One region of the Nonomuraea sp. NPDC001636 genome, then DNA from elsewhere that is predicted to be linked to it. Evidence: riboswitches for the same ligand, from Rfam matches in the RefSeq annotation. Region 1 holds a riboswitch; each other region holds the start of a gene.
What was found. A riboswitch is a leader RNA that binds a small molecule or an ion and turns the genes downstream of it on or off. The one in region 1 is predicted to bind thiamine pyrophosphate.

Region 1 (6,710 bases):
GAAGGAGCCGCCGGGATCGTGCTGGCCGACCTGGACGAGCCCGGCGCGAAGGCCGTGGCCGACGAGATCGGCGACCGGGCGGTGGCCGTCCGCGCGGACGTCTCCGTCGAGTCCGACGTGGCCGCGCTGGCCGAGCCCACCCCCTTCGGCCCGGTGGACGTGTTCTGCTCCAACGCCGGCGTCATCGGCGGCTCCGGCCTCGACGCCCCCCGCCAGGAATGGACCTCCCTGTACGCGGTCAACGTCCTGGCCCACGTGCACGCCGCCCGCGCCGTCATCCCCGGCATGGTCGCCCGCGGCGGCGGCTACCTGCTGAACACCTGCTCGGCGGCCGGGCTGGTGAGCTGCCCCGGCGACGCGCCGTACGCCGTCACCAAGGCCGCGGCCATCGCCTTCGCCGAGTGGGTGGCCATCCACTACGCCGCGCAGGGCATCAAGGTGAGCGTGCTGTGCCCGCAGGGCGTGCGTACCGGGATGCTGCAACGCGGCGTCGAGGAGGGCCACCTGACGGCGCGCGCCGTGGGGGCGTCGGGCGCGATCCTCGACCCCGCCGACGTGGCGGCCGCCGTGATCGACGGCCTGGCCGCCGAACGGTTCCACATCCTGCCCCACCCCGAGGTGGCCGACTTCTACCGCCGCAAGGCCGAAGCCCCGGACAGATGGCTAGCCGGAATGTCCACCTTCATCACCACCCTCCAGTCCACCCCGACCGACTGACCACGCCCGCCTCCCGCCAACCCGACCGACCGCGAGCCGCCTCCCCGCCAACCCGACCGACCACGGGCCGCCTCCCGCCAACCCGACCGACCACCGGCCCCGCCCACCCGGCAAGCGCTCCCGCAAGGCACTCCCGCGAGGCACTCCCCTCGCCGTCGCCCGTCGCGAAAGGCCCGACCCGACCATGGACCAGCACCTCGCCCGGACCGCCCGCCAAGCCTGGCGCCGCCTGGAACCCGTCCACGGGATGATCTACTTCGTCCCCGAGGCCACCACCCGGTACGCCGCCCTCGGCCTCACCGGCATGTCCGGATATTTCACCTCACGGTCCGCCCCCTTGGGCCCCGCCCCCGCCGACCTCGTCATCGCCACGTTCTACAACTTCAACCCCGACCTCGTACGCCGCTCCCTCCCCTGGGACCGGGTCACCCCCGCCCAGGTCCTGCAAGCCCGCCGCGAAGCCGCCGCCGAAGCGCTCCGCCGGGCCGCCGTCCACGAACTGCCCGGCCTCGTCCCCGTACTGACCCTGGCCAGGCGCGCCGCCGAGGCCGCCTGCGACCACCCCCAGGGCCGCCCCCTGTTCGCCGCCCACGCCGCACTCCCCTGGCCCGACGACCCCGTCCTCCAGCTCTGGCACGCCCAGACCCTCCTGCGCGAGTTCCGCGGCGACGGCCACGTGGCGACGCTGCTGGCCGAGGGCATCACCGGCCTCGAAGCCCTCGTCCTGCACGCGGCCAGCGGCGAGGTCGCCAAGCCGTTCCTCACCATGAGCCGCGCCTGGCCTCCGGACCAGTGGGCCCACGCCGAGACCGCCCTCCGCACCCGCGGCCTCCTGACCCCCGACAACGACCTGACCCCCGAAGGCAAGTCCCTGCGCCACCACCTCGAAACCCGCACCGACACCCTGGCCCTGCCCGCGTACGGCGCCCTGGGCGAACCCGACTGCGAACGCCTCGCCGCCCTCGCCCGCCCCTTCGGCCGCCGGGTGGTGGACGCCGGCCTCCTCAAGCTGAGCTGATCACCTGCGCCTCGCGTCCTTCCCGAGGGCCGTCAGCTGGAGGCCGGACGAGGAGACGACCGCGGACCTGGGCGAAGCATGACGTTACCGATACCCCGTCAGGGGAAGATCGCCGGACATGTCGGAGACACCACCACCCCAGAGCCAGCCGTACCCGGGCCGTACGGACGAGATGTCCCCCGAGCCGCGCGACGAGATGCGCGGTTACGAGGGCAGGGACCTGCTGGCGGGCAAGAAGGCGCTGATCACCGGCGGTGACTCGGGCATCGGCCGGGCGGTAGCGGTGGCGTTCGCCAAGGAGGGCGCGGACGTCGCCATCGCCTACCTCGACGAGCACGACGACGCCAACCACACCCGCGGCCTGGTCGAGCACGAGGGACGGCGCTGCGTGCTGCTGCCCGGCGACCTGGGCGACCGCGACCACTGCGCGACGGTCGTGGAGCAGGCGGTCTCCGAGCTGGGCGGCCTGGACGTCCTGGTCAACAACGTGGCCTACCAGGCGCCGGTCGACTCCCTGGAGGAGCTGACGGACGAGCAGTGGGAGCACACGTTCGCGGTCAACATCCACAGCTACTACCGCGTCACCAAGGCCGCGCTGCCGCACCTGCGGGAGGGCAGCGCGATCGTGAACACCTCCTCGATCAACGGCCTGCGCGGCAACAAGACCCTCATCGACTACGCCGCGACGAAGGGCGCGATCAACGCCTTCACCTACTCGATGGCCCAGAACCTGGTCGAGCGCGGCATCAGGATCAACGCCGTCGCCCCCGGCCCGGTCTGGACGCCGCTGATCCCGGCCACGATGCCGGAGGAGAAGGTGGCGAAGTTCGGCGCGCAGGTGCCGATGAAGCGGGCCGCCGACCCCGACGAGATCGCCCCTTCGTACGTGTTCTTCGCCGCCGACCGGCTGTCCTCGTACTACACGGGCGAGGTGCTGGCCCCGATCGGCGGCGAGACGCTCCCGGGCTGACCGCGGCGGGCTACAGGTAGATCGTGCCGCCCTTGCCGATGAACTCGGCCGCCTTGTCGGCCAGGCCCGCCCGCACCTCGTGGCTGAGCTTCATCGAGCAGAACTTCGGGCCGCACATGGAGCAGAAGTGCGCGGTCTTGGCGGGCGCGGCCGGCAGGGTCTCGTCGTGGAAGGCGCGGGCGGTGTCCGGGTCGAGCGACAGGTCGAACTGGTCCTCCCAGCGGAACTCGAACCGGGCGTCCGACAGGGCGTCGTCCCACGCCTGGGCCTGCGGGTGCCCCTTGGCCAGGTCCGCCGCGTGCGCCGCGATCTTGTAGGTGATCACGCCGGTCTTGACGTCGTCGCGGTTGGGCAGGCCGAGGTGCTCCTTGGGGGTGACGTAGCAGAGCATGGCGGTGCCGTACCAGGCGATCATGGCGGCGCCGATGCCGGAGGTGATGTGGTCGTAGCCGGGGGCGATGTCGGTGACGAGCGGGCCGAGGGTGTAGAAGGGCACGTCGTCGCAGAGCTCGCGCTGCAGGTCGACGTTCTCCTTGATCTTGTGCATCGGCACGTGGCCGGGGCCCTCGATCATCACCTGCACGTCGTGCGCATGTGCGATCTTGGTCAGCTCGCCCAGGGTGCGCAGCTCGGCGAACTGGGCCTCGTCGTTGGCGTCCGCGATCGAGCCGGGGCGCAGCCCGTCGCCCAGCGAGAACGTCACGTCGTAGCGGGCCAGCAGGGCGCACATCTCGTCGAAGTGCTCGTACAGGAAGCTCTCGCGGTGATGGGCCAGGCACCAGGCGGCCATGATCGAGCCCCCGCGCGAGACGATCCCGGTCTTGCGGCGGGCGGTCAGCGGGACGTGCGCCAGCCGCACGCCCGCGTGCACCGTCACGTAGTCGACGCCCTGCTCGCACTGCTCGATCAGGGTGTCGCGGTAGACCTCCCACGACAGCGCCTCGGGACGCCCGCCCACCTTCTCCAGCGCCTGGTAGACGGGCACGGTCCCGACCGGGACGGGCGAGCTGCGGATGATCTGCTCGCGGGTCTCGTGGATGTTCGGCCCGGTGGACAGGTCCATGACGGTGTCGGCGCCCCACCGGGTGGCCCACGTCATCTTCTCGACCTCCTCCTCGATCGAGGAGGAGACGGCGGAGTTGCCGATGTTGGCGTTGATCTTCACCAGGAAGTTCCGGCCGATCGCCATCGGCTCGGACTCCGGATGGTTGACGTTGGCGGGGATGACCGCCCGCCCGGCCGCGACCTCCTGCCGGACGAACTCGGGCGTCATCCCCTCCCGTACGGCCACGAACTCCATCTCCTTGGTCACCACGCCGCGCCGCGCCGCGCCGAGCTGGGTGACCGGCGACCCCCACGCCGAGCGGTCGGTACGCGACGGCCCCGAGGTGTCGTAGAGCCGCACCGACGTGCCGTTCGACAGCCTGACCTCGCGCATCGGCACCTGGAGGTCACCGATGTGGATCTTGGAAAAGCGCGCGTCGCTCATCGCGCAAACTCCCTTCGCCGGCATTATCCGGAGCAGGTTCTGGCGGTCGGCGGCTGACAGCCGTCCTCTCAGCCCGGTCCGCACCGGGCTCCCGCGTTGGTCACCGCGATCATAACCCCGCGCGTGGCAGGATCAAGGGGATGTCCGATCCCATTGCGCACACGACCGCCACCTACGACCGCATCGCGCGCCAGTTCGACGAGCAGGTCGCCAATCCGTCGCCCCCGTTCGCGGCCTTCCGCGACCGGTTCGCCTCAGCCCTGCCCGCCGGAGCCACGGTCGCCGACCTGGGATGCGGCCCGGGGCGCGAGTCGGCCTGGTTCGCCGGACGCGGCCTGACCACCGTGGGCGTGGACCTGTCGATCGAGATGGCCAGGCTCGCCGCCGGGCGCGGCGTTCCCACCGTTCTGGGCGATCTGCGACGCCCGCCGCTGTCGCCGGCGTCCCTGGACGGCGTCTGGTCGGCCGCCGCCCTCGTGCACGTGCCGTCCGAGCAGACCGAGCCGACGCTGCGCGCCTGGCACGCGGCGCTGCGCCCCGGCGGGGTGCTCGCGCTGGTCACCGCCCTGGGCGACAGCGAGGGCTGGGAGCCGGTGCCGTACCGGACGGAGTACGAGCGCTGGTTCGTCCACCGCGACGCGGGCGACCTGCTCGCGGTGCTGGACGCGGCCGGGTTCGCGGTCGCCTGGCACGAGACGAACGTCACCCACCGCACGTGGTTCAGCGTGCTGGCGACAGCGCGCAGCTCTCCCCTGCCCTAGTCTCCAGGTCGAGCGTGAACCCGGGGCCGCGCAGCCGGGCGGTCCCGCCGCGCGCCGACGACAGCCTGACCTCGACCGGCACACCGTCCGCCCAGGTGACCCCGACGGTGAAGCCGCCGCGGGCGCGCAGCCCGTCGAACGAGCCCGCGCGCCAGGCGGCCGGCAGCGCGGGCAGCAGCTCGATGACGCCGGCGTGGCTCTGGAGCAGCATCTCGGCCACCCCGGCGGTCGCGCCGAGGTTCCCGTCGATCTGGAACGGCGGATGCGTGTCCCACAGGTTGGGCAGGGTGCTGGCGCGCAGTTGCCCGCTCAGCATGCTCAGGGCGCGGTCGCCGTCCTTGAGCCGGGCCCAGAAGTTGACCTTCCAGGCCATGCTCCAGCCCGTGCCGCCGTCGCCGCGGGCTTCGAGGGTGGTGCGCGCCGCGGCCAGGTGCTCGGGGGCGGTGAGCTGCGTCCCGGGGTGTAAGGCGTAGAGCTGGGAGACGTGCCGGTGCCGGTCGGACGGGTCGTCGAGGTCGGCCTTCCACTCCTGGAGCTGCCCCCAGGAGCCGACCCGCAGCCCGGGGTCGAGCCGGTCGGCCGCCGCGCGCAGCCGTCCGGCGAACTCGGCGTCCACGCCGAGCGTGCGCGCGGCCGCGGCCGTGCAGGCGAACAGGTCCCGGACGATCTGCTGCGGCATGGCCGCGCCCGCGGTGAAGTCGCCGTGCTCGGGCGAGTAGGCGGGCGAGACGACGAGGCTGCCGTCGCGCGCGTCGGGACACAGGTTGGCCAGCCAGAACTCGGCGGCCTCGCGCATCGCCGGGTAGGCGTGCCCGCGCAGGTAGCGCTCGTCGCCGTCGAACAGGTAACGCTCGTAGAGCTGGCGCACCAGCCAGCCGGCGGCGTCCGGCATCCAGAACGACGTGGGCCAGTCGTGCACCCCCGTGAACCCGAACGGGTTGGTGTTGGAGTGCACCACCCACCCCGTGGAGCCGAACATCGACCGCGCGGTCTCGCGTCCGGGCGCGCGCAGCCCCGCCACGAACTCCTGGTACGGCACCGCCGTCTCGGCCAGGTTCGCCGGCTCGGCCGGCCAGTAGTTCATCTGCAGGTTGATGTTGGTGTGGTAGTCGGACTCCCACGGCGGCGAGTTGGACGCGTTCCACACCCCCTGGAGGTTGGCCGGCAGCGAGCCGGGGCGGGAGCAGGCGATCAGCAGGTACCGGCCGTACTGGAAGTACAGCGTCTCCAGGGCCCTGTCGGACGGGGTTCCGGCGCCTTCGTAGGCGGCCAGCAGGCGGTCGGTCGGCAGGTCGGGCATGCGCTGGCCGAGGTCGAGCCGGACCCGGCCGAACAGCGCCCGGTGGTCGGCCTCGTGCTCGGCCCGCAGCTCCGCGTACGGCCGCCGCGCCGCCGCGTCCACCGCCGCCGTGACCCGCGCCGCCGGGTCCGGGCCGCGGTAGCCGGGGTGGACGGGCGCGTAGTCGGTGGCCGCCGAGAAGACGAACACCGCGCTGTCGGCGCCCGTCACCACGACGCGGTCGCCCTCGTCCGTACGGGTGCCGCCCTCGGTCAGCACCTGGACCTGGCCCTCGTACACCAGGCCGTTGTCGGCCAGCACGCCCCGGACGCGCAGCCGTCCCGCCTCGGCGGTCACTTCCTCCCCGCCGTCATGCGCGGTGCCGAAACGCAACGTGAACCCCACCCGTCCCGGAGGTCCCGCCGTCAGCCTGCCGACGATGACGTGTGCCGGGTACGAGGCGAAATATTCCCTGG
Region 2 (6,710 bases), on a different contig from region 1:
ACCAGCCCCTCGGCGGTGTCCTCGTTGTACTCGCCGGCGACCTTGTTGACCTTGAAGCCCTTGCTCGTGGCTGCGCGCTCGGCGACCACCACGTTCTGGCCGACGAGGTCGGGCACCTGCACGTACTGGGTCTGGGAGAAGTACCAGCCGGTCACCGCCACCGCGACGACCATGACCGCGGCGAGCAGGACCAGGAACCAGTTGGGCCTGAACGAACGCCTGGGCGCCGGCGGCGACACCGGCGGCGGCACCTCGGCGCGCGGCTGGATCAGCGTGTGCGCCGGCGCGGCCAGCGGCATCGACGGGGCGCCCGCGCCGCTCGGCCGCGGCGGCATCGACTGGTTGAACACGGCCGTCATGGCCGGCGGGGTGCTCAGCCGGGGCAGCATCCGGTGGGCGTCGACCGCCTCGACCAGCATCGCCGTGGCGTCGGCCGGGCGGTCGTGGGGCTCGCGGGCCGTGGCGTGCCCGACCAGCGTGTCGATCAGCGGCGGCACCTCGGGCACCAGCGACGACGGCGGCGGCACCGTGTCGTGCACGTGCCGGTAGGCCACCGACATCGGCGTCTCGCCGTCGTAGGGCTGCTGCCCGGTCACCAGCTCGAACAGCATGATGCCCGCGGCGTAGACGTCGCTGCGCACGTCGGCGCCGCCGGTGGTGACCTGCTCGGGCGACATGTAGCCGATCGTGCCGATCATCACGCCGGTACGGGTCTGGTTGGTCGCCTCGATCGCCCTGGCCAGCCCGAAGTCGACGACCTTGACCCGGCCGTCGTCGGTCATCAGCACGTTCTCGGGCTTCACGTCGCGGTGGACCATCCCGGCCTGGTGGGCCGCGCCCAGGGCGGCCAGCACCGGGATCATGATCTCCAGCGCCTCGCGGGCGGGCAGCCTGCCGCGCTCGCGCAGGATGTCGCGCAGCGTGCGGCCCGGCACGTACTCCATCGACAGGTAGACGACGTCGGTGTCGGTGCCCTGGTCGAAGACGTGCACCACGTTGGGGTGGGACAGGCTGGCCACCGACTTGGCCTCGCCGATGAACCTGCGGACGAACGCCGGGTCCTCGGCGAGCGAGCGGTGCATGACCTTCAACGCGACAGTGCGATCCAGCCGGACGTCGAGCGCCAGGTAGACGGTCGCCATACCGCCCCGGGCGATCCGGCTCTCGATGCGGTAACGCCCATCGAGGAGCCGCCCGACCAGGGGGTCCGCAGTCGTCTTATCCACCACCCCCCAGAGTTTACGGGCGTTTTGCCACCGGCAGGGCCCGCGCGCCCGAAACCGATGCGGAGACGTTCTCGCGAGAGCGGCCCCGACCGGCGGAAGGACCGGCGCGAGCCGGTCCCTCCGGGGATCGCAGAGGGGATCTTCAGGGGATCTCCCGGGGGATCTCCAGGGCGTCTCGGGGGCGCCTCCAGGGCGTCTCGGCTGCGTCTCCGGGGCGTCTCCAGGGCGTCTCCGGGGCGCCGCTAGGGGGTCGTCGGCGAGGAGGCCTCGGCGTAGCGCCGGCGCGGGATCCGGCCCGCCTGCCGCGCCTGGCGGCCGGCCGTCACGGCCGCCCTCATCGCCGAGGCCATGAGCTCGGGCCGCTGCGCCCGGGTGACCGCCGTGGCCAGAAGTACCGCGTCGCAGCCCAGCTCCATGGCCAGGGCGGCGTCGCTGGCCGTGCCGATGCCGGCGTCGAGGATCACCGGCACCCCGGCGGCCTCCACGATGAGCTCGATGTTGTGCGGGTTCCTGATCCCGAGCCCCGAGCCGATCGGCGCGCCCAGCGGCATCACCGCCGCGCAGCCGGCCTGCTCCAGCCGCCGCGCCAGCGCCGGGTCGTCGCCGATGTACGGCAGCACCACGAACCCGTCGGCCACCAGCCGCTCGGCCGCGTCGAACGTCTCGATCGGGTCGGGCAGCAGCGTGCGCTCGTCGGAGATGACCTCGAGCTTGACCCAGTTCGTCCCCAGGGCCTCGCGGGCCAGCCGGGCCGTCAGCACGGCCTCGCCCGCGGTGAAGCAGCCCGCGGTGTTCGGCAGCACCTTGATGTCGCGGCGGCGCAGCACGTCGAGGACCGAGCCGCGGGCGCCGGGGTCGAGCCGCCTCATGGCCACCGTGGTCAGCTCGGTGCCCGAGGCGACCAGGGCCTGGTCGAGCACCTCCAGGGAGGGCGCGCCGCCGGTGCCCATGATGAGCCGGGAGGCGAACTTCTCCCCGGCGATGATCAGCTCATCCACCCTGCACCGCCGTCAGCACCTCGACGCGGTCGTGGTCGCCGAGCGCCGTCGTCTCCCACGAGCTCCGCGTGACCACCTCGTCGTTCACGGCCACGGCCACTCCGGTGGTGGCGGTGGTCAGCGTCCGTACGGCCTGGGCCACGGTGGTGCCGTCGGCCACGTCATGCGCGGCGCCGTTGATCGTCACAATCATGAAATATCCCGAAATCTCGCGGGCGAGCACAGCGCGGCCAGCTCGCCCTCCTCACCCGTCAGAATCCCCGCGCCCGTCGAAACCCCCGCCGCCCGAGCCGCTGCCTGGGCCGCCGGCTGTGTGCCTGTCTGGGCCGCCGTCTGTGTGGCCGTCTGGGCCGTCGTCGTGGCCGCTGCCGGGGGTGCCGCCTGGGCCGCCGTCGTCGTGGACGGTGTCAGCACCGCCGACGTGACCAGGGCCGCCGTCAGGGGGGCCAGCAGCACCCCGCCCCGGTGGTGGCCGGTCGCCAGCACCAGCCCGGGGACCTCGCCCGCCCCGATGATCGGCAGGTTGTCGGGTGTGCCCGGACGCAACCCCGCGACCACGTCGGCGACCTCCAGCTCGGTGACGCCCGGCACCAGCTCCCTGGCGTCGCGCAGCAGCTCGTAGAGCCCGCCCGCAGTCACCCGGGTGTCGAACCCCAGCTCCTCCTGGGTCGCCCCGAGCACCAGCTCGCCGTCGCCCCGGGGGACGAGGTAGACGGGCGCGCCGTGCACCATCCCGCGTACGCACCGGCCGAGCAGCGGCTGCGGCGAGCGCAACCGCATGATCTGCCCCTTGACCGGCCGGACGGGCACGTCGGCCAGCTCCCCGCTCCACGCCCCGGCGGCCAGCACCACTCGCTCGGCCGCGATCTCCCGCACCGCCGGCTCAGGCTGACCGGGAACGGCCTCAATCCGCACCCCCGTCACAGCACCGGTCCCAGAGCCGGTCCCAGCGCCTGTCGCGGCGCTTGGAGCGGCGTCGCCGTCGCGCAGCAGGCCGGTCACCCGCGCCCGCAGCACGGGCACGCCCAGCCGGTCGAGCGCGGCCAGCAGCGCCGCCGTGACCCGGCGCGGATCGACCCAGGCGTCACCGGGGGCCAGCAGCCCGCCGCGCACCGAGGGGGCCAGCATGGGCTCCAGACGGCGGCACTCGCGCCCGGTCAGCCGCTCGACCCGCAGCCCCAGCTTGTCCATGAACGCCGCCAGGTCGTCGAGCGCCGCGAGGTCGTCGGCCCCGAAGGCGACGTCGAGCGTGCCGTCGGCGCGCAGGTCGAGCGCCCGGCCAGCGGCCCCCTCCGGCCCGATCACCCCGAACGCGCCCCCGAACGCCTCCCCGGCCCTCGTCCCGGCCCTGCCACCGGGAGGGCCGCTCAGCCCCGTGCCGAGCCCTGCCCCAGAGCCCGCACCGAGATCCGGGCCGAGGCCCGCGTCGGCGGCCAGTTCAGCGGCGAAGGACGGCCATCGGCTCAGCGAGGCGGCCCCCAGCCGCAGCAAAGGCTCCTCGGTGTAGGCGACCTCGCTGACGGGCGCCAGCATCCCGGCCGCCGCGTAGGAGGCCCCGCGGCCCGGGGCCGGATCGACCACCGTGACGGGCAGCCCCTCGCGGGCCAGCCGCCAGGCGATCGACAACCCGACGACCCCGCCGCCCACGATCACATTCATCCGCGCTCCCTTCGCCGGCATGATCCGGATCAGGTGTCTTGCGGTCGAAGGCCCGCTCAAGCCTTCCTCTCAGCCCGGTGACGGCCGGACTCCCGCGCGTCTTGCGCCTCCAGCCTACGGCCTCGGCGCGACGTGCCGGCACCGCCCCCGTTATGGTCATGAACGTGAACCATGTCGTAGTGGTGGGAGCGGGCCTGGCCGGGCTGCGCAGCGCGGAGGCGCTGCGCGGGCGCGGCTTCACCGGACGGATCACGCTGATCGGCCAGGAGCGCCATCGGCCCTACGACCGTCCGCCGTTGTCCAAGGCGGTCCTGTCCGGCGCGGCCGACTCCAGCTTCCTGGAGGCCGACCTCGACGCGCTGGAGGTCGACTTCTGGCCAGGCGTCACCGCCAAGGCCCTGCGCGAGGGCGTCGTGGAGACGACCGAGGGCGAGCTCGGCTACGACGGCCTCGTGATCGCCACCGGCGCCGAGCCGATCACCGTGCCCGGCGACGGCCCCCAGCACGTCCTGCGCACCCTCGACGACGCCCACGAGCTGCGCGCCGGGCTCGTGGCCGGAGCCCACGTGGCGATCATCGGCGCCGGCTGGATCGGCGCCGAGGTCGCCACCGCCGCCCGCAAGGCCGGCTGCTCGGTGACCGTGATCGAGGCCGGCCCCACCCCGCTGGCCAACGCCGTGGGCCCGGAGATCGGCGCCCGCACGCGACACTGGTACGACGGCATCGACCTGCGCCTGAACACCATGGTCGACGAGGTGGACGAGGGCGGCGTGCGGCTGGTGGGCGGCGAGTTCGTCCAGGCGCACGTGGTCGTCACGGGCATCGGCGTGCGCCCGGCAATCGAGTGGCTGGCCGGCTCCGACATCGACCTGCACAACGGCGTCGTCACCGACGAGCACCTGCGCACGTCCATGCCGAACGTGGTCGCCGCCGGCGACTGCGCGGCCTGGTGGTCGCGCCGTTACGGCGTCCGGCTGCGTGTCGAGCACTGGGACACCGCACTCGGCTCGCCCGAGGTCGCCGCCGCGACCCTGCTGGGGGAGGAGGCCGTCTACGACCCGGCCCCCTACTTCTGGTCCGAGCAGTTCGGCCACATGGTCCAGTACATCGGCCACCACCCCTCCGGCGACCGCCTGCTCTACCGGGGCGAGCCCGAGGGCAAGTGGTCGGCCGTCTGGCTGACGTCCGGCGACACCCTCGCCGCCGTGCTCGCCGTCGACCGGCCCCGGGACTACGTGCAGGGCCGTAGGATCATCGAAGGCGGGCACCGCCTCGACACAGAACGCCTGGTAGATCCAGAGGTCCCCCTACGGGATTGTGTTGTTTGAGCAAGGACGGCATGTGGTAGTTGTGGTTTCGTGACGCTTTCTGTTGCACAGATCGACCGGGAGACCGACCAGCTCGTCGACGAGTGGCTCACTCTCCCCGAAGTGGCCTCACGCCTCGACCTCTCGATCGGGCGGGCCAAGCAACTCCTCAAGGACCACAAGCTGCTCGGCGTGCGCCGTGGCGGCGGCGGGCCACAGGTTCCCGCGGTGTTCCTCGACGGGAAGGACGTGATGAAGGGCCTGCCCGGCACACTGACCGTGTTGCAGGACGCCGGCTACGACGACATCGAGTCGCTGCGCTGGCTCTTCACCCCAGACGAGTCCCTGCCGGGGTCGCCCATCGAGGCGATCAAGGCCGGCCGTCACACGGAGGTCAAGCGGCGTGCCCAGGCCCTCGGTTTCTGAGGCCCGCCTCTATCTCTGCACCGACGGCCGCCGCGACCGCGGCGACCTGGCAGAGTTCCTCGATTCGGTGCTGGCCGGCGGCGTGGACATCATCCAGCTGCGGGAGAAGGGCCTGGAGGCACGCGAAGAACTCGCGCTCCTGGAAGTCTTCCGCGACGCCTGCGACCGGCACGGCAAGCTGCTGGCCGTCAACGACCGGGCGGACATCGCCTTCGCCGCCCGGCCCGACGTGCTCCACCTGGGGCAGGACGACCTTCCCGTGACGGTCGCGCGAGAGATGCTCGGCGACGACATCGTCATCGGCCGGTCCACCCACTCCGTCGCCGAGGCGTCCGCCGCGGCCGTGGAGGAGGGCGTCGACTACTTCTGCTGCGGCCCGATCTGGCCCACGCCGACCAAGCCGGGCCGCCACGCGCCCGGCCCGGCGCTGCTGCGGCACGCGGCCTCACTGGGGCCGGCCCCGGGGTCGGCCGCGCCGCGGCCGTGGTTCGGGATCGGCGGCATCGACCTCACCAACCTCGACGAGGTCATGTCGTACGGCGTGAGCCGCGTGGTGGTCGTACGCGCGATCACCGACGCGGAGGACCCGGGGGCGGCGGCGGCCGAGTTCGCCAAACGCCTGACCCCCTGACCCCTGACCCCCTGACACGAACGGGCGCCCGTCCACGACGGGCGCCCGCACTCCACAGCGAGGCCGAAGCGGGCCGCTCAGGCCGGCCGCCGGTACCAGGGGCCCGGGTCAGGTCCTGCGGGACGTCGCGGCGATGGCCAGCTCGGTCAGCGCCGCGCGCGACCCGGCGGTGACCGGCGCCTCGTCGAGCGCGGCCAGCGCGTCCGTGAGATAACCGGCGATCAGGTCCTCGCACTCCCGCAGCGCGCCGCTGTCGGTGATGATCTCGCGCAGGGCGCTCACCCCGTCCTCGTCGAGCGCGGGGTCGCCGAGCAGCCTGCGCACCGTCGCGGCCGCCTCCGGGGGAGCCGCGGCCAGGGTGCGGGCCACCAGCATCGTGCGCTTGCCCTCCCGCAGGTCGTCGCCGGCCGGCTTGCCGGTCTGGGCCGGGTCGCCGAAGACGCCGAGGATGTCGTCCCTGAGC
Region 3 (6,710 bases), on a different contig from region 1:
TTCTCCAGCAATTGCCCCAAAACGATGTCGGTTGCCAGGGCGTCGCCCAGCACCGGCGGCAATTCGTCCGGGATGCGCACTTCGACGCGGTGGCGGTCGGACAACACGGGGAGTCCGAGCGTGGCCGCGTGGATCCGGGCCGCGAGGTCGAACGTCTCGATCCGCACGGCCAGCTCGTCCGCGCCCGCCCTGGCTCCCAGCAGCAGGTGGTCCATGAGCTGGCCCAGCGATCCGGCCCGCTCGGCGATCGTGTGCACGGCCGAGCGGCGTTCCGCGTCGCTCATCTTGTCCCAGCGCGCGTCGAGCGTGCCGGCGAACCCGCGCACGATCGTGATCGGCGTGCGCAGCTCGTGGCTGGTGGTGGCCAGGAAGAGGTCTTTGGCCTCCTCCAGCTCCTTGGCCTGGGTGACATCGCGGAAGTCGATGACGATCTCGCCGGTCTCCTCGATCCGCGCGCTCACCACGTCCAGCCAGCGCCCGTTCTCCAGCTGGAACGTGAGCTTCTCGCCGGGGCTGGGCAGCGGGAACGGCGGCGGGCCGCCGATCACCGCGTCGGCGGGGAAGGCGGTCAGCTCGGCCGCGGCGGGGTTCCAGCGCACGACCCGGCCGGCGTCGTCCAGCACGGCGATGCCGTCGGCACTGGCGTCGAACACGGCCCGCTCGTGCGCCCGCTGCCGCACCGCCTCCTGGTAGGCCACCGCGTTGCCGACCGCGATGCCGGCGTGCCCGGCCAGCAGTTCGAGCAGCTCCAGCTCCAGGTGGCCGGGGGCGGGCCCGGCGAACAGCGCGTAGAGGGCTCCGTAGGGGCGGCCGCCGACCGCGGCCAGGCCGAGCGCGATCGTGTGCAGCCCGTTGAGCCTGGCCCACACCAGGTCGCCGAGCCCCTGGGACTCCAGCATGACGGTCTTGCCCGTCCGTAAGAGCTTGTCCACCAGGCTCGTCCGCAGGCCGGTGGTGGTGCCCCTGAGCGTCTCCGGCAGCCGGTACGTGCTGACCAGCCGCAGCCGCTCCCCCTCGATCAGCACGAACCCGCCCGCGTCCGCGCCCGTCAGCTCGGTGAGGCTGGCCGAGATGCGGTCGAGCACGGCCGGCAGCTCCAGCTCGGAGTTGATGTCGCCGACCACGTCGGTGAGCCGGTGCACCAGCCGGGCCCGGCGTTCCATGCGCAGCCCCGCGACCTCGTCGGCCCGCGCGGGATGGTGGGCCAGGACGTAGCCGACCACGGAGTTGCCCATGCGCAGGGCGTTGATGTCCACCCGCAGGTCGAGCGGCCTGCCGTCCTTGTGGACGCGCTTGGTGCGCAACGACACCTGCCCCCCGGTGCGTACGCGCTCCAGCACCGCGTTGTGCTCGGCGGCCAGCTCGTCGGGGACGATCGGCGCCCGGCGACCCAGCATCTCGGCCGCCGTCCAGCCGAACAGGTGCTCGGCCGCCGCGTTCCAGACCAGCACGCTCTGGTCGCGGTCGAGCGCCACCACGGCGTTGGGGGACCCGGCGAGCACGGCGCGAGCGATCTCCTCGTCACTGCCGACCCATGCGTATCCCACACCTCCATAGTGCACGTGGCGTGGTGGGTCTGACGGGCGATCCGTCCGATACGCTGCGCTCACGAAGATTCCGGTGGCTGAAACGGGTGAGAGGCATGTCGAGCAGCGACCTCGATGCCCTGCTGAGAGTGACCTCCAGCACCTACAAGGGAGAGGGGCCCCCGGACATCGCGTTCGGCACCTACGACGGCGCGGTGGGCAGGCTGGTGCTCGCGGTGACCGGCAAGGGCATCGCGGCCTGCAGCTTCGAGGCCGAGAACACCGTGTTCGAGCGGTTGGCCAAGGAGGTCGGCACGTTCATCGGGCCCGACGCCCGCCGCCTCGACCCGGTGCGCCGCGAGCTCGACGCGTACTTCTCCGGCCGGCTGCGCACCTTCGCCACGCCGGTCGACCTCGCGCTGGCCACGCCGTTCGCCCGTACCGTGCTGCAGAAGACCATGGCCGTGCCCTACGGCACGACCACGACGTACGAGGAGATCGGCGCGAGCATCGGACGGCCGCGCGCCCTTCGCGCGGTCGGCAACGCGGTCGGCGCCAACCCCGTGTGCGTGATCGTGCCCTGTCATCGGGTGGTCCGTGAGGACGGCGAGTTCGGCGACTACGCCGGAGGCGTGGCCGCCAAGCAGCACCTGCTCAACGTCGAACGCCGGGTCTCAGCGGGCCGCTGAGCGGCGCCGGCCGAGCACGCCGATGAGCAGCGTCACCAGGGCCGCGACCAGCGCGCCGCCGAGCGCGCCGTTCATCCACGGCTCCCGCGTGAAGCCGACGGCCTCGCGGGCGGAGGCCCAGAAGTCGTCCCAGCCGGCGACCGTGGGCGTCGAGGTGGTGAACCAGTAGGCGGCGAAGCCCAGCGCCCACGGCAGCAGCATCAGCCAGCGCGAGGGCGCGTCCTCGGCGGTGTTCCAGCGGGCCGCGCCGCCGAGCACGAAGTAGTCGACGGCCAGCACCGCGAACATCGGCACGAACACCGCGCCGATCACCCCGAGGAACGCGCCGTAGGAGGTGACGTCCACGACCAGGGCGATCGCGGTGGTGAGCACGCCGATCGCGGTGGAGACGATCCGCCGGTCCACCTTCGGCATGAGGTTCTGCAGCGAGACGGTGGTGGAGTAGACGTTGGCGAAGGACTGGTCGGTCTCGCGCAGCACCAGGATGCCGAAGAACAGCGCGCCCAGCGGCGCCGCGACGAACGGCTGGAACACGACCATGCCGTCGGCCTGGACCGCCTGGGCGCCCGCGATGGCCACCGCGTACACGCCGAGGGCCAGGCAGGCCACCTGGGCGACGGTGTAGCCGCCGACGACGCCGGTGAAGGCGGCCCGGCTGGAACGCGAGTGCCTGGCGAAGTCGGCGGCCATCGGCACCCACGACACCGACAGGGCGATGACGTAGTCGACGGCCGGGGCGAAGGCCGTCCACGACCCGCCCGTGTACGTCGGCGCCTCGCCCAGGAACGACACGGTGAACCAGATCAGCGACACGATCACGCCGGCGGTCACGTACCGGCGCAGCAGCCTGATCGACCCGAGCGGCCAGACGGCGAGCGCGGTGGTCAGCACCCCCGCCACCACCACCCACACCTGGTACGGGACGCTCCCGAAGATCGCGCTCGCGGCCTTGGCGATCACCCAGAGCTCGAAGGCCCCCCAGCCGAGCATCTGCACGATGTTCAGCACGGACGGGACGTACGACATCTTCGCCCCGAACAGCCCGCGCAGCAGCACCATCGCCGGCCGCCCGGTCTGCGTGCCGGGGATGGCCGACAGGCCGACCATGGCCGTGCCGATGAGGCTGCCCACCACGGCGGCCGTGAGCGCGGCCACGAGGCTGAGCGGCGCGTTGCCCAGGGGATCGATCAGGACGAGCGCGCCGGAGAAGCCGAGGAGGCTGACACCGAGGTTGGCCCAGAGCGCGCCCTGGTCGAGGACGCCGAGGGTCTTGGGGGGCGCGCCGTCAAGGGTCAGCGGAACTTCGTCGACGACATGCGTCATCGCACACTCCCTACGCCGGCATTACCCGGACAGGTTCAGGCGGTCGGCAGCGGCTGTGTTGCTGCCCTCTCAGCCCGGCACCCCGAGCTCCCGCGACTATGCAGTTGGCGCCCTCATCATGCCTCAATGGCGGCGGAACCGCCACAGTGGGGCATTAGGCCACGAAAGGCTCCTGCCCGGTCTCGCTGACCATGGGACGGCGCGCGAACTCCCACGACTGCATGCCGCCGCCCACGTTGACGGCGTCGCGCCCGAGCTGGTTGAGCCACGCGGTGACCTGCATCGACCGGCCGCCGACCCGGCACACCACGTAGACGGTGCGGTCGGCGGGCACCTCCTCGACCCGGCCCTGGATCTGCGACATGGGGATGTGCACGGCCTCGGGGGCGTGGCCGGCCAGCCACTCGTCCTGCTCGCGGACGTCGAGCAGGTAGGCGTCGTCGGGAACGGCGGTGACGTCGATCTCTGGAACGGTCATGCCTCCATCATCCCGCGCCCGGGACCCTACTTGAGCAGGCGCGACATCCGCCGGTCGGCCAGCGGCTTCCCGCCCGTCTGGCAGGTCGGGCAGTACTGGAGCGCGGAGTCGGCGAAGGACACCTCGCGGATCGTGTCGCCGCACACGTCGCACGGCTGGCCGGCCCGGTTGTGCACGCGCAGCCCGGACTTCTTCTCCGCCTTGAGGTCTTTGGCGGCCAGCCCGTGCGCCCGTTCGACGGCGTCGCGCAGCGTCGTCACGATGGCCTCGTGCAGGTCGGCGATCTGCGCGTCGGTCAGCGTCGCGGCGATCTTGAACGGCGACATCTTCGCCGCGTGCAGCACCTCGTCGGAGTAGGCGTTGCCGATGCCCGCGATCACCTTCTGGTCGCGCAGCAGCCCCTTGATCTGGGTGCGGTTGCCGCCCACGATGCGCTTGAGCGCCTCGACGGTGAAGGCGTCGTCGAGCGGGTCGGGGCCCAGGGCGGCGACGCCGGGCACGTCCTCCGGCTTGTCGGTGACGTAGACGGCCAGCCGTTTCTGCGTGCCGGCCTCGGTCAGCTCGAAGCCGGGGGCCAGGCCGTCGTCGTCGGGCGCCAGCCGTACGCGTACGGCCAGCGGCCCCTTGCCCGGCCGCACCGGCCGCGCGCCGGTCAGGTCGTCGCGCCAGCGCAGCCAGCCGGCGCGGGCCAGATGGATGATCAGGTGCAGGCCGTCGCAGTCGAGGTCGAGGAACTTGCCGTGCCTCGACACGCCCGTGACGGTGAGCCCGCCGAGCGCGGTGACGGGCGGGTCGAACGTCTTGAGCGCCTGGAAGCCGACGACGTCGACGCCGGCGATCGAGCGGCCGACCGCCCGCTCGCGCAGGAAGTTGGTGAGCGACTCCACCTCGGGAAGTTCCGGCATGCCCCCAGGGTATGGCGCGCGCCGGACCGGCACGCGACTACGGCACGTCCCAGAAGGCCAGCTCGTGTGCCATGCCCTCGGCGAACAGCGCCTCCGCCCGTACGGGGTCGGGGTCGGCCTCGTCGATCATCTGCCCGATCCGTACGGTCAGCGCCGCGAACGCCGGGTCGGCGTAGGTGTCCACCCAGGCGCGGTACCGCGGCTCGGCGGGCGGGTTCTCGGCGAGGATCCTGCCAAGACTCGAATATCCCCACATACACGGATATAGCGCCGCCAACCCCTCCCCGTACGACCCCGCCGCCTCCAACAGGAACGCCGTGTACGCCACACACGCCGGCCCCTTCACCGCATTGTCCAGATCGGCCCCGAACTCCGCCGACAACGACCGATGCAGACGCAGTTCGTCGTGGTACGTCGCGTACGCCAGATCCACCAGGTCGCCCAGATGCCCGTCCGGCGCCTGCCAGGCCAGCCTGGAGAACACCCGCACATAGTCGAGCAGGTACAGGTAGTCCTGCTCCAGCCAGGACCGGAAGACCGGCTCCGGCAGGTCGCCGCGCCCGATGCCGGCCACCGTGGGATGGTCCAGCTGCGCCTGGAGCAAGGGCCGGCCGATCGCGTGAAGTCTTTCCGAAATGCTCATGCCTGGGAGGTTAGTGTCGGGACATGACCGTGACGATTGCCGAAGAACTCCTCCTCCTCGCCCTCGACGAGGAAGAAGGCAAGCAGCTCATCGGAGGCGTCCAGCTCCACCCGGCGCTCGGCGGCGCGATCCTCGCCGAGCTGGCCGCCGCGGGCCGCGTCGAGCTGGCCGACGACAAGGTGACAGTGACGGACCCCACCCCGCTGGGCGACGCGGAGCTCGACGCCGCCCTCGCCCGCATGGCCGAGGACGGCAAGGCCAGGAAGCCCGCGTGGTGGGTGCAGCGGCTGCAGTCGGACAAGCTGCGCAGACGCCTGCTCACCAGGCTCGCCGAGGCGGGCGTGCTGGCCGAGGAGCGCGGCCGGATCCTGGGCGTCTTCCCGACCACGCGCTGGCCGGAGGCGGACCCTCAGGTGGAGGCCGACGTGCGTGAACGCGTCACGGCCGTCCTCGCGGGCGCCGACCCCGACGAGCGCACCGCCACGCTGATCGCGATCATGCATGCGGCGAAGCTCGACCGCAAAGCCTTCCCGGGCGCCGACCGCGGGCGCGTCAAGGAGATCGCCGAGGGCGAGTGGGCCGGCCAGGCGGTCGCCAAGACCATCGCCGCCATCACCGCGGCCATCGCCGTCACCGCCTCCACCGCCGCGGCCGTCGCCGCCACCACGACCTGAGCCGGGCCGCTGACTGAGCCGGGCCCCGCCGGGCCCGGCCGTTCCCGCGAGGCTCGCGCCTGCGCGGGAAGGGGTCAACCGGCGTCCACGATCTCCTTCGGCACCGGCTTGTCGGCCTTCAGGGCGTCGAAGAGGGCCAGCGCCTTGAGCCGGTCCCACTTGACCGCCGCGCCGCCGCCGGCGACGATCTCGTTCCCGCCGAACGGCACCACCGTCGTGACCGGGCTGTCGCCCATCGCCAGCCCCAGCGAGAGCATGTCGAACGCGCCGGTGCCGGAGTCGACCTCGACCGCGTCCGTGGCGCTCATGGCCAGCGGGATCGAGGTGAACGGGTTGATCAGCACGCCCGGACTGGCGGCCTTCTTCACCACCGCGCCGAGGAACTGCCGCTGCCGCTTGGTGCGCTCGAAGTCCGGCAGCGCGCCGCCCTTGCGGGTGCGTACGTAGCCGAGGGCCTGGGCGCCGTTGAGCA

Region 2: another riboswitch for thiamine pyrophosphate. It lies ahead of ABT158_RS14460 (FAD-dependent oxidoreductase); the one in region 1 lies ahead of thiC (phosphomethylpyrimidine synthase ThiC).
Region 3: another riboswitch for thiamine pyrophosphate. It lies ahead of ABT158_RS41585 (purine-cytosine permease family protein); the one in region 1 lies ahead of thiC (phosphomethylpyrimidine synthase ThiC).

The regions. Positions count from the first base shown of each region.
Region 1 is NZ_JBEOZT010000001.1:337,762-344,471, reverse strand. Features, by position in the region: gene ABT158_RS01540 (SDR family oxidoreductase) at 1-717, shown strand, start outside; gene ABT158_RS01535 (SCO6745 family protein) at 902-1,735, shown strand; gene ABT158_RS01530 (SDR family oxidoreductase) at 1,854-2,705, shown strand; gene thiC (phosphomethylpyrimidine synthase ThiC) at 2,716-4,194, opposite strand; TPP riboswitch at 4,187-4,299, opposite strand; gene ABT158_RS01520 (class I SAM-dependent methyltransferase) at 4,335-4,955, shown strand; gene ABT158_RS01515 (glycoside hydrolase family 95 protein) at 4,915-6,710, opposite strand, start outside.
Region 2 is NZ_JBEOZT010000006.1:77,425-84,134, reverse strand. Features, by position in the region: gene pknB (Stk1 family PASTA domain-containing Ser/Thr kinase) at 1-1,226, opposite strand, end outside; gene ABT158_RS14470 (thiazole synthase) at 1,469-2,224, opposite strand; gene thiS (sulfur carrier protein ThiS) at 2,217-2,417, opposite strand; gene ABT158_RS14460 (FAD-dependent oxidoreductase) at 2,414-3,883, opposite strand; TPP riboswitch at 3,873-3,989, opposite strand; gene ABT158_RS14455 (NAD(P)/FAD-dependent oxidoreductase) at 4,042-5,211, shown strand; gene ABT158_RS14450 (Rv2175c family DNA-binding protein) at 5,242-5,616, shown strand; gene thiE (thiamine phosphate synthase) at 5,594-6,247, shown strand; gene ABT158_RS14440 (polyprenyl synthetase family protein) at 6,356-6,710, opposite strand, start outside.
Region 3 is NZ_JBEOZT010000031.1:61,029-67,738, forward strand. Features, by position in the region: gene ABT158_RS41575 (ATP-binding protein) at 1-1,547, opposite strand, end outside; gene ABT158_RS41580 (methylated-DNA--[protein]-cysteine S-methyltransferase) at 1,643-2,215, shown strand; gene ABT158_RS41585 (purine-cytosine permease family protein) at 2,201-3,538, opposite strand; TPP riboswitch at 3,529-3,642, opposite strand; gene ABT158_RS41590 (rhodanese-like domain-containing protein) at 3,693-4,016, opposite strand; gene ABT158_RS41595 (Fpg/Nei family DNA glycosylase) at 4,043-4,921, opposite strand; gene ABT158_RS41600 (TenA family protein) at 4,959-5,564, opposite strand; gene ABT158_RS41605 (GOLPH3/VPS74 family protein) at 5,588-6,238, shown strand; gene ABT158_RS41610 (LCP family protein) at 6,313-6,710, opposite strand, start outside.